3 regions of the Sporomusa sphaeroides DSM 2875 genome follow, and region 2 is predicted to be linked to each of the others. Evidence: riboswitches for the same ligand, from Rfam matches in the RefSeq annotation. Region 2 holds a riboswitch; each other region holds the start of a gene.

The links. Region 2 has a riboswitch for cobalamin ahead of SPSPH_RS03510 (ABC transporter substrate-binding protein). Riboswitches for the same ligand answer to the same signal wherever they lie in the genome.
Region 1: linked by a shared signal. The riboswitch ahead of SPSPH_RS05255 (nicotinate-nucleotide--dimethylbenzimidazole phosphoribosyltransferase) and the one ahead of SPSPH_RS03510 (ABC transporter substrate-binding protein) in region 2 are both predicted to bind cobalamin.
Region 3: linked by a shared signal. The riboswitch ahead of nikB (nickel ABC transporter permease) and the one ahead of SPSPH_RS03510 (ABC transporter substrate-binding protein) in region 2 are both predicted to bind cobalamin.

What each region holds. Positions count from the first base shown of each region.
Region 1 covers NZ_CP146991.1:1,210,392-1,213,671, reverse strand. The annotation lists gene SPSPH_RS05260 (sensor histidine kinase) at 1-479, opposite strand, end outside; gene SPSPH_RS05255 (nicotinate-nucleotide--dimethylbenzimidazole phosphoribosyltransferase) at 614-1,648, opposite strand; cobalamin riboswitch at 1,799-1,995, opposite strand; gene SPSPH_RS05250 (iron-containing alcohol dehydrogenase) at 2,328-3,280, shown strand, end outside.
Region 2 covers NZ_CP146991.1:784,333-787,612, forward strand. The annotation lists gene SPSPH_RS03505 (ABC transporter ATP-binding protein/permease) at 1-1,273, opposite strand, end outside; cobalamin riboswitch at 1,408-1,588, shown strand; gene SPSPH_RS03510 (ABC transporter substrate-binding protein) at 1,823-2,818, shown strand; gene SPSPH_RS03515 (MotA/TolQ/ExbB proton channel family protein) at 2,851-3,280, shown strand, end outside.
Region 3 covers NZ_CP146991.1:342,883-346,162, reverse strand. The annotation lists gene nikC (nickel transporter permease) at 1-184, opposite strand, end outside; gene nikB (nickel ABC transporter permease) at 191-1,129, opposite strand; cobalamin riboswitch at 1,367-1,571, opposite strand; gene SPSPH_RS01490 (TIGR04076 family protein) at 1,712-2,035, opposite strand; gene SPSPH_RS01485 (winged helix-turn-helix transcriptional regulator) at 2,142-2,477, shown strand; gene trhA (PAQR family membrane homeostasis protein TrhA) at 2,993-3,280, shown strand, end outside.

The DNA.
Region 1 (3,280 bases), 430 kb from region 2:
GCCGCTGCCTGCAAACGATGCTCAGGAATAATAGCAATTTTATCAAACAGTTGGGATAGAATCTCTTTATCCATGCCCAGAGGTAAGAGCTGGTTGAACATTTCCTGCTTGGCATCAAAATCCGGATTGGGTAATACAACCTGGCCTGCCAGTAATGCCCCTACATATTCGTTTTGGACGATAATGGGAGCGGCAAAATCGGTTAAACCGCTGTGACAATGATACACAACCGGCCGCTGCTGTTCCATAGCGTTGCGTCCGCCCCGGTCATCACAAGCCTTGCACCGCTCAAACCCGTCGGGAAAGGAACGAACATAACAGCAAAAATCAGTAAATTTGCTGGGTTTGGTTACAGGTGCACCGTTTGCATCAACAGTAACAGCAGCGATACCGGTGGCTTCCGAAAATTTATTTTGTATCTCCTGCAGGCTCTGAACATTAATAATCTCGTCAAGGCTAAACCGTTTGCCGTTATGCACAAAACATCCCCCCTACCCAAACTATAGATAGCATAAAAGAAATCAGCATTGTAATTTTCCTGATAAGGGGATATTTTGGCTATTAGCACTGTCAATTCCTGCTATAAATTGACAGTGCTCCACCAAAAATAATATCATATGGCCGTCAAATGCTGCGAATCCGGGTTGCTGACCGCAAAATCGGCAAGCCTGGCCATAGTATACATGGTATACGCCATCGTCCTGAGCATTGAGACCATTAAAACAGCTCCCGTCCCCTCCCCTAAAGCCATGTTGGCTCGAATTGGCACATCATCGGCCAAAATATTGCCTAACAGCAGGGCATAGCCCATGCCCGGCTCTTTGGACATATGAGAAGGCAGGCCATAGGCTTCCACTTCTCGATTTATCCGGGAAGCACAGGCAAAGGCTACCGCGGTGATAAAGCCATCGATAACAAACGGAATCTTGCGCCTGGCGCACTCTGTCATCCCGGCACAGATAGCGACAATATCAAAACCGCCCACACACCGCAGGATATCTTCAATCCTGCAGAAGGTTTCCCGGTGACGCTCAACTCCTTTGGCCACAACCACGCATTTTCGCTTTAACATATCGGTAGTCGGAGCGCTGGCACCATAACCGACAACAAACTCAGGGAGTATCCCGGTCATTGCATGCAGTACGGCTGAGGACGTAGTGGTATTGCCAATCCCCATTTCACCAAAGGATACTAAATTAGCACCCTGAGTATCAATAGCATACCCCGCCATTTCCTCGCCAACCCGCCAGGCCTCGTCAAATTCGGCTTGAGTCATGGCTTCTGTTTTCATAAAATTCCTGGTTCCCGGCGCCACCCGCCGGTATATGCCTGCTGTTTTTGTATTGTTGATGCCGATATCAATTACCGAATACGGAACATGATTGGCCTGGCAAAAACAACTGATCGCCGCCCGGCCATCCACCATATTTTGCGCTTGCAGGTAAGTAATCTCACTGGGAAAGTCCACTACCCCCTCTTCCACCACGCCGTTGTCGGCAGCAAAAATCAAGTGATATGGTTTTATTTCCGGATGCATGGTCCCCCATGCAAGCAACAGTTTTTTAAACAGCTTCTCCAATAGTCCCAGGCTATCCGGCGGCTTTGCCGCACCATTGATTAAATTGTCTACTTTAGCCCGATAATCCATACTTACGCCCCCTCATTTTATACTTATCCGGAAGAACCGCTGATGCACGCCTTATAACCTCCAGCATTTAAATTAAAAACCCAGCCCCAAAGGGCTGGGTTTTACTTTCATAAAATCCTGTCCTTCCGGTACTACCTCTGGCGCGGAGGTAAATAACAGCCAAAACAGGCAGGTCTCCTGGCTTACGGATAATCAGAACCCCTGGCCTTCCCGATTACCGGTGGCTTGGTTTGGGTGTTCCTCCCCGATTACAGTGGCGCGACCGCGTCGTTTAAGGATTGTGCATCCTTCCGAGCTTCCCTATTCTCCTCTTACTGCTAAGAGGCACCTGTATGGTGGCAGATATGCAATTATCCATCTACTTTTTTTGCACACTTCTACAGTCAAAACCATTCTCCTGTCAGTATATGCAGGGTTCGCAAGATGTTAAAGCATTTAGTCAAAATAGTTCTATTTTCCCCCGCTGTCCCGGCCTGTCCGGTTGTCCGGCAAACAAAAGCGCTGCCGCAGGCATTTGCCTGCCAAAATAGTTATCCCTCGTCATAGTATGTCATTTTTTTGCGGTCCTTTCGCTGCCTGTCCTTCACAAGCTTGCACAAACAGCAAAATGATGGTATCGTTTTAGAAAATTACAGAGCAAGGGGAGGCCGTTGCCGTGCAAAAAATCCATGAATATTTTATGACACCCATTAGTATTTTGGGCACAGGCTGCACAGAACGGATTGCCGGTTACATTAAACCTATGCTGTTTAGAAAAGCACTGATTGTCAGCGACAAAACACTCGTTGAAACCGGGCTGATTGACAAGCTGCTGGCATTACTTGATGCCGAAGGTATTTTTTACATAATCTATAAAGACGTTTCACCTAATCCTACGGTAGCTCAGGTAAATTACGGGTTAAAACTGTTCCGGGATAACGGCTGCGACTTTTTGATTTCTTTTGGCGGCGGTTCTCCTCATGACTGCGCCAAAGCCATTGCGCTATTAGCTGCCAATGGCGGCGAAATTGCCCACTATGAAGGTCTCAACAAATCCGCCAAGCGGTCCGCCCCCCTTATTGCTATCAATACCACTGCCGGTACCGGCAGTGAATTAACCCGCTTTTGTGTCATTACCGATGAAGAGCGGCATGTAAAAATGACTATCAATGATTGGCATGTTACCCCCATTATTGCTGTCAGTGACGCCGAACTTATGCTGGACATGCCTCCCGGTCTAACGGCCGCAACCGGTATGGATGCCCTGACGCATGCCATTGAAGCCTATGTTTCCACCAATGCTACCCCGGTAACCGATTGCAAAGCCGTTAAAGCCGTGGAATTAATCAGCGCCAATTTAGTGACCGCCTACCAAAGCGGCCATGACTTACCCTCCAGGGAAGCCATGGTCTATGCCGAATATCTGGCAGGTATTGCCTTTAACAATGCCAGCTTAGGGTATGTCCATGCACTTGCCCACCAGCTTGGCGGGTTCTATAACCTGCCGCATGGTTTATGCAATGCCATCTTATTGCCTGCCGTCATGGAATTCAACCTGCCGGCAGCCGTAACCAGGTATGCTGATCTGGCCCGCGCCGCCGGGATTGACACCACAGGCTTACCGGCAGAAGCCGCTGCAAAACGCTTCATCCA
Region 2 (3,280 bases):
GTTTTTGCGGCAGAAACAGGACACTGCTATCCGGCGGGCAGGACATTTGCCCGGAGAAATAGGGCCAGACTCCGGCTAATGTTTGTAATAATGTGGTTTTGCCACAGCCCGAAGGACCGGTAATCAGCAGGCTTTCACCGCTAGGGAGCGCTAAGGTAAGCTTGTTCACCAGGATATGGCCGGCAGGAGAAAATACGGAAAGTTCTTTGGTTATGAGTGTATCCGGATTGTAAAAGAAAGTGTTTGATGCCAGGTGCTGTGACTGGATAAGCCGGAGCTGGGTGCAAAACTCCCGCAGACGGTTAGTTACAGCCTGCCATTGAGCGATTTTCCCAAAGCTTTCAATAATATAGGCGAGCGCGGAATGAACATACCAATAAGCCCCCGATATTTCGAATAATTGTCCAAGCTGCAGCTCGTCATTGAAATATTTGGGAGACGCGATCAAAAAGGCAAATACGGTAGACAACTGTGTATAGGCTGAGGATATCCAGGTAATGTCCCTGGTGGTTTTAATTATTGCAAGCTGGGTAATTACAATATTTGAAAACCATTTTAATAAGTTGTGCTTTTCCCAGGTATCTCCTTTGCATAATACAACACCTTCGGCATATTCCTTCAGCCTGATTAAGCTGTAGCGGAAGTTGGCTTCATTGCTTTGCTGAAGGTTATTTTGCAGCATAAGAGGACGCCCTATCTTTATGGTTACCCAGGTGCCGAAAGCGGAATACAGGAGGGCGGACCAGACCAGGTAGCCGGGAATTATAACTTCGGTTGTCAATAAGGAGACCCGGATTTCCCCTGATAACCGCCAAAGGACAACTGAAAATACGATAAGCGTTATCAAATGACGCAGCAGCCCCACGGCCAAGTCCAGTGAATGGGTAACAAACAGCTGAATGTCCTCGCCGATACGCTGGTCCGGATTATCGATAGCCTTGACAAGAAATTTCATATGAAAATAGTTCTGTTTGTGCAGCCACAGTGTGATATATTTATTCGTTAACCACTGGCGCCACCGCAGCTGCAGCAGCATTTTGACATGTGTCTGCCAGCCTGAGGCTGCGACGAGAATGGAACAAATCAGAGCAAATTGAACTAAGGAATGATAAAAACCGGCGAGGTTATGCTGCTGCAGGTGATTGTAGAAGCCTACCTGCCAATTATTAAGCTGCATATGGAGCAGTACCAGCAAACCGGTGCAAAGGATGAGAAGCAGGGTTAATATCCAGGCTTTGGGAGCAGCTTTCGACAACCAATAGGACAGTGCCATTCTTACCAAGTGACCTGCTCCTCTCGCGTGAAGATGGAAGTCAGATATGGCATGTATATGCCATCTTGAGCAGAGATATACAAAATAAGAACAACTTGACACTATTTGGACTGAAGTATATACTGGAAACAATAAACAGAATATTTGAGGTAGGTGCCCAACTGGGCTTAATAGGGAAGACCGGTGAAAAGCCGGCGCGGTCCCGCCACTGTAACGGGGAGTAAGCTTAAGATATGCCACTGGGATGAGTTTCTGGGAAGGTTTAAGCGAGCTATGATCCGGAGTCAGGAGAACTGCCTGTCTGACAATCACCGTTTGTTACCCACGAGGGTTTGGGGAGGGGATTACAGTAGGCGTTTTGCGGCGTAGCTGAATTCACTTCTGGTTTTATCGCCAGAAGTTTTTTATTCTAACTAGTAACCTACTGTTTGTTACTCCCGACTTTTTATACGGTCGGGAGTTTTTCTGTTTGCAGCTGTTTTTGCTCTGTTTGGCCGCAATGCTGCTGCATAATGTTTACTTAAGAGACAACCTACAGGAGATGAAACGATGATGTTGGCAACCCTGGCTAAACCGTCATGTCGCCTGAGTATGCTCGTGGTTTTAGTAGTGCTGCTCTTCTTTACAGGTGGTTGTACGGGAAAAAATAATACAGGTTCGCCGCAAGGCGGCAATGGAAATATAGCCGGTTCCGGCGGCTATGAAATAGTGGATAGTACCGGCTATGTACTACAGCTTCCGCAAAAACCGCAAAAGATTGTGCCGCTTTCCGTCAGTACCGACGAAATTCTTTTGGCACTGGTAACCCCGGAGCGTATTGCGGCCCTGACGCATCTTGTGGATGATGCCGGAGTTTCCAATGTTGTGGAAGAGGCCAAAGTTGTTCCCAAGAGAATACGTATTCATGCCGAAAGTATTATTGCGCTTCAGCCGGATCTTGTGCTTATGCCGGATTGGCTGCCGCCGGTGCTGAGCCAAACACTCAGGGAGACAGGTATTCCTGTCTATGTTTATAAAACCGCCGCCAACGTTGACGAGGTTAAGCAATCTATTATCGCGCTTGCCCGGGTTGTCGGTGAAGAACAGGCCGGTGAACGGCTGGTGGCTGAGATGGAAACGCAGTTGGCGCAAATTAACGAAAAAACCAGCACGATTCCAGCCGACAAGCGCCCGGTAGTTATCCGGTTTTCCCTGATGGGCGATAGTGGCGGTAAAGGGAGTACTTTTGAAGATATTTGCCGCCAGGCGGGGGCAATTGAAGGTGTGGCAGCCGCCGGTTTAAACAATGATGACCTATTGTCCAAAGAACAGCTTGTCCGTATTAATCCGGATATCATTCTGCTGCCGGTCTGGGATTATACCGGCAAAACAGACATTCAGAAGTTTGCTGAGGATGTGCAAAATGATCCGGCTTTGCAGATCGTGAAAGCCATTCAAAACAAAAAAATGATTGTTGTGCCTGACAGACACCTGACTTCCACCTCACAGTACATTGTTTACGGCGTGCAGGCTGTAGCCCGGGCCGCCTATCCTCAGCTTTTTTAAGGTTATTGATAGATACAAACGGGGGGAGAAGAATGAGTTTTATTGCCAAGTGCTTTCAGATATTTCATCAGGGCGGCCCGGTCATGTATCTGATTCTGGCCTGTTCCGTACTGGTGGCCGCCATTGGGGTGGAACGGTTCATGTATTATAGAAAAATGGACACCGATATGCACGAGTTTACCGGACGGCTTACCGCTTTACTGGAGCGGGATGACTGGGCGGCAGCTCATGAATTATGCCGGCAGACCCAGGGGATTGCCGCTATGGTTGCCGCCAAGGGTATTGCCCATGTGCAGCGGGGCTGCGCGAATATCGAAAGCGTGCTGGAGGGAGAAGCTTCTTTAGCTGTTGCCGGCCTCCGGGCATATTTAAACCATTTGGACACTATTGTAACCATTGCGCCGCTGCTTGGTCTCTTAGGCACAGTTATCGGTATGATTGACTCCTTTAGTGTCATGAATA
Region 3 (3,280 bases), 440 kb from region 2:
AGAACAAATCCCGCCCCATACGATCGGTGCCAAACCAGTGTTCGCTGCTCGGTGGTTTGTTGGCTGCAGTCAACACAGCCTGTCCCGGATCATGGGTAGCAATCTGCGGGGCAAACACCGCCACTGCCACGATGCCTAACACCAAGGCCAGAAATATGTAAAATTGACATCTGCTCCGCGCCATCGCCGGTTATACCCCTTTCCTGAGGCGTGGATCCAGAAAACTGTAAGAAACATCCACTGCCAAATTAACGATCATATAAATCAGGGCAATCCACAAGACATATCCCTGAATCAAGGGGTAGTCCATCGACGTAATGGCGTTGATGGCCAGGCTGCCCAGTGCCGGATAGGAAAAAATGACTTCAACAACCGCTGTGCCGCCAAGCAGTGAACCCAGGGACAGCCCCAGCAGCGTTAAGAGCGGCAGCATGGCATTGGGGATAACGTGCCGCCACAGCACAACTGTTTCCGATAATCCTCTAGCCAAAGCTCCATAGACATAGTCCTGACTCATTTCCTCCAATATAGCCGCGCGAACCTGACGCGCATATTTCCCTGCCATGGCAAAGGCCAGGGTAAAGGCTGGCAGAATCATCTTCTGCAAGCCCATGCCGGTGGAAACAACCGGCAGCAATTCCAGTTTAAGCGCCACAAAGTAAATGAGCAGCAGCCCCGCCCAGAAATTCGGCAAAGAAATGCCGGTGAAGGTAACCGCCCGGATAAAATAATCCAAAAACCGGTTTTGATGCAAGGCCGATAGCACTCCTGCCGGTACCGCCATCACCAGCATCATCACCAGGGACAAAAGCGCCAGCTGCAATGTGGGCAGAACCCGCACCGCCAGCATCTCGGACACCGGCTTGCCCTGAGAATAAGAAGTGCCAAAGTCTCCTTGCAGGCAGTTCATCAGCCAATGTCCATACTGCACCAGAAACGGGCGGTTCAGCCCCATTTGTTCCCGCATATCTTCCAGTATTTCTTCTGATGGAATATTGCCGGTAACGGCGAACATGGCCCGCACCGGATCTCCGGGCGCCAGATAAATGAGCAGAAAACTTAAAAAACTAATACCAAAAAGTACGATGACGATTTGAAAAAGCCGCTGCAACAATTGTCGCTTAAGAATACTCCATCACTCCTGTTCCTTCTGCAATCGGCGCCATCTGTCCAATAAAGCCCGATTGCACTTACGTAATAAATATAAAAGTCCTCCGCGTAAGCGGAAGACTTTGTCCACATATTGTCCCGTAAATAAAAATTCCTGACAATACGTCAGGAATTTCAATACGGCGCAGCCATATGCAAAAATCCCCTTCCCCATCGCTCGCGGGTTCCATGGATAGACAACAGCAGCTATCCATATTCGGTGATTGCTAAACAGGCAGTTCTTCTGGCTACGGTTCATCGCTTTGCCTCGCCTTCTCAGGATGTTGATCCTAATGGCATCATGGAGACAAAACTCACCGTTACAGCGGCGGGACCGCGCCGGACTCGAAGGATGCCAAGCATCCGTCTTCACCGGTCTTCCCTATTAAGCCCCGGAGGGCACCTGCTTCTACAATATACAATTGTAACCTATATTTACCGATTCACTGTATTGTCTATAAAAATAACATAAAAATACACTTTAGGCAATAACTTTATTTTTGCCTTACTTTCTCAAAAGCACTGTCCAAAATCAAGAATGGTTACTTATATTGGTTTGCTGCTAATTTTTGTTTGATACCTGATCTGTGGCTGTGATCTTGAAAATAACTGGTCTTAGCCCATCATTACAGCTGCAGATTGCCACTCCAGGCTTATCGATCCAATCACCATAATAAAAAATATCACTCCCATGTGCCAGGGCAAATACATATTGATACATGGCTTTCCAGGCTTCATCACATAGCCCTTCCGGTTTAGCGTAATCGCCATAATAGATATCGCCAACTTTATGCATTGGACATTTCCCCAGTCCCTTGCAGCCATAGGCTCTCGCTAATTCTTCATCAAATGTAGTTTTAATAACTTCAATTTTACACTTGTTCATGCATTCTGCTCCTTTACATTAAGTATAGCTATATCTTACAATGAAAAGGAAATAACTTGAAGTATGCACTTTTATGCCGCATACTGGTGAAAAGGTAAGTGATACTATGAGCATGAGAGAACAACGCCCAATCAACAGCTTGAAAGATACACCCTTTGGTTATACTTTATCAATGATCAGCGGCAAATGGAAAATGGTCATTTTGTATTGGCTGGCTGAAGCACAGCCAATTCGATATAATGAATTACAACGACTGATCGGTACAATTTCACATAAGACCCTGAGTGTACAACTGAAAGAATTAGAAAATGATGGCCTAATCACACGTGAAGAATATCCTCAGATTCCCCCAAAAGTTGAATACAGCTTATCTGAAAAGGGGCTATCACTTTATCCTTTGATGGAACTAATATGTCAATGGGGAGAAAAACATAAACCATAGATGATACTCTGCGGGTGCCTTTTGTTCTCCTCGAGATTTTTTCTGAGAAGCAAGTTAAGATTAAGATAAATCGAAAATGAGGAATACTATGAAAAGATATGCAAGTAAGCCCCAGAGGGACAGCGGCAAAATGCTATCGTAACTTGGGTGTTCGAGAAACCAAAATAACTTCTTACAGCCGCACACACTCACGCAGCCTTTTGGCAAACAAGCGGTTTACGGAATGTTATCCTTGATGCCGTCTTGCAAAATTTCCTCGTTTTGTGTACGCTTCATAGTAAGATGCCGACTCAGCACATTGCCCATATATTGCCTGGAACCTCTTTTCAAAGAAACGGCAGTTAGATTGCTCAGAAATGCGTGGATTTGGAATCGTTAATTCCTTCAATCATAATATTGAAATTACCTGTAAAGGGGACTCCAAAGGTAAAGTAGCCGCCATGTGTCCTCGGTTATAATTTGAAGCAGAAAGAGATAATAACCATGGACAATAAATCACAGAAGGGGATGAGTAGATGGTAAAGAATGCAATGACCGCGAAAGTTAATCTAGAAGAAATATTGAATGCTGCTACACATGGCGTGGGAACGATTTTTGCACTAATCGGACTTGGTGTGCTTACGGTATCAGTCTATAACAATGGAAGTATATGGCATTTACTAAGCGTTATCATCTATGGTACTTCTTTGGTGCTGTTGTACTTGTCATCAACACTTTATCACAGTTTTACTAATGAAAGAGCAAAATATATCCTGAAGATTTTTGATCATGCAGCTATTTATGTACTGATTGCCGGCAACTAT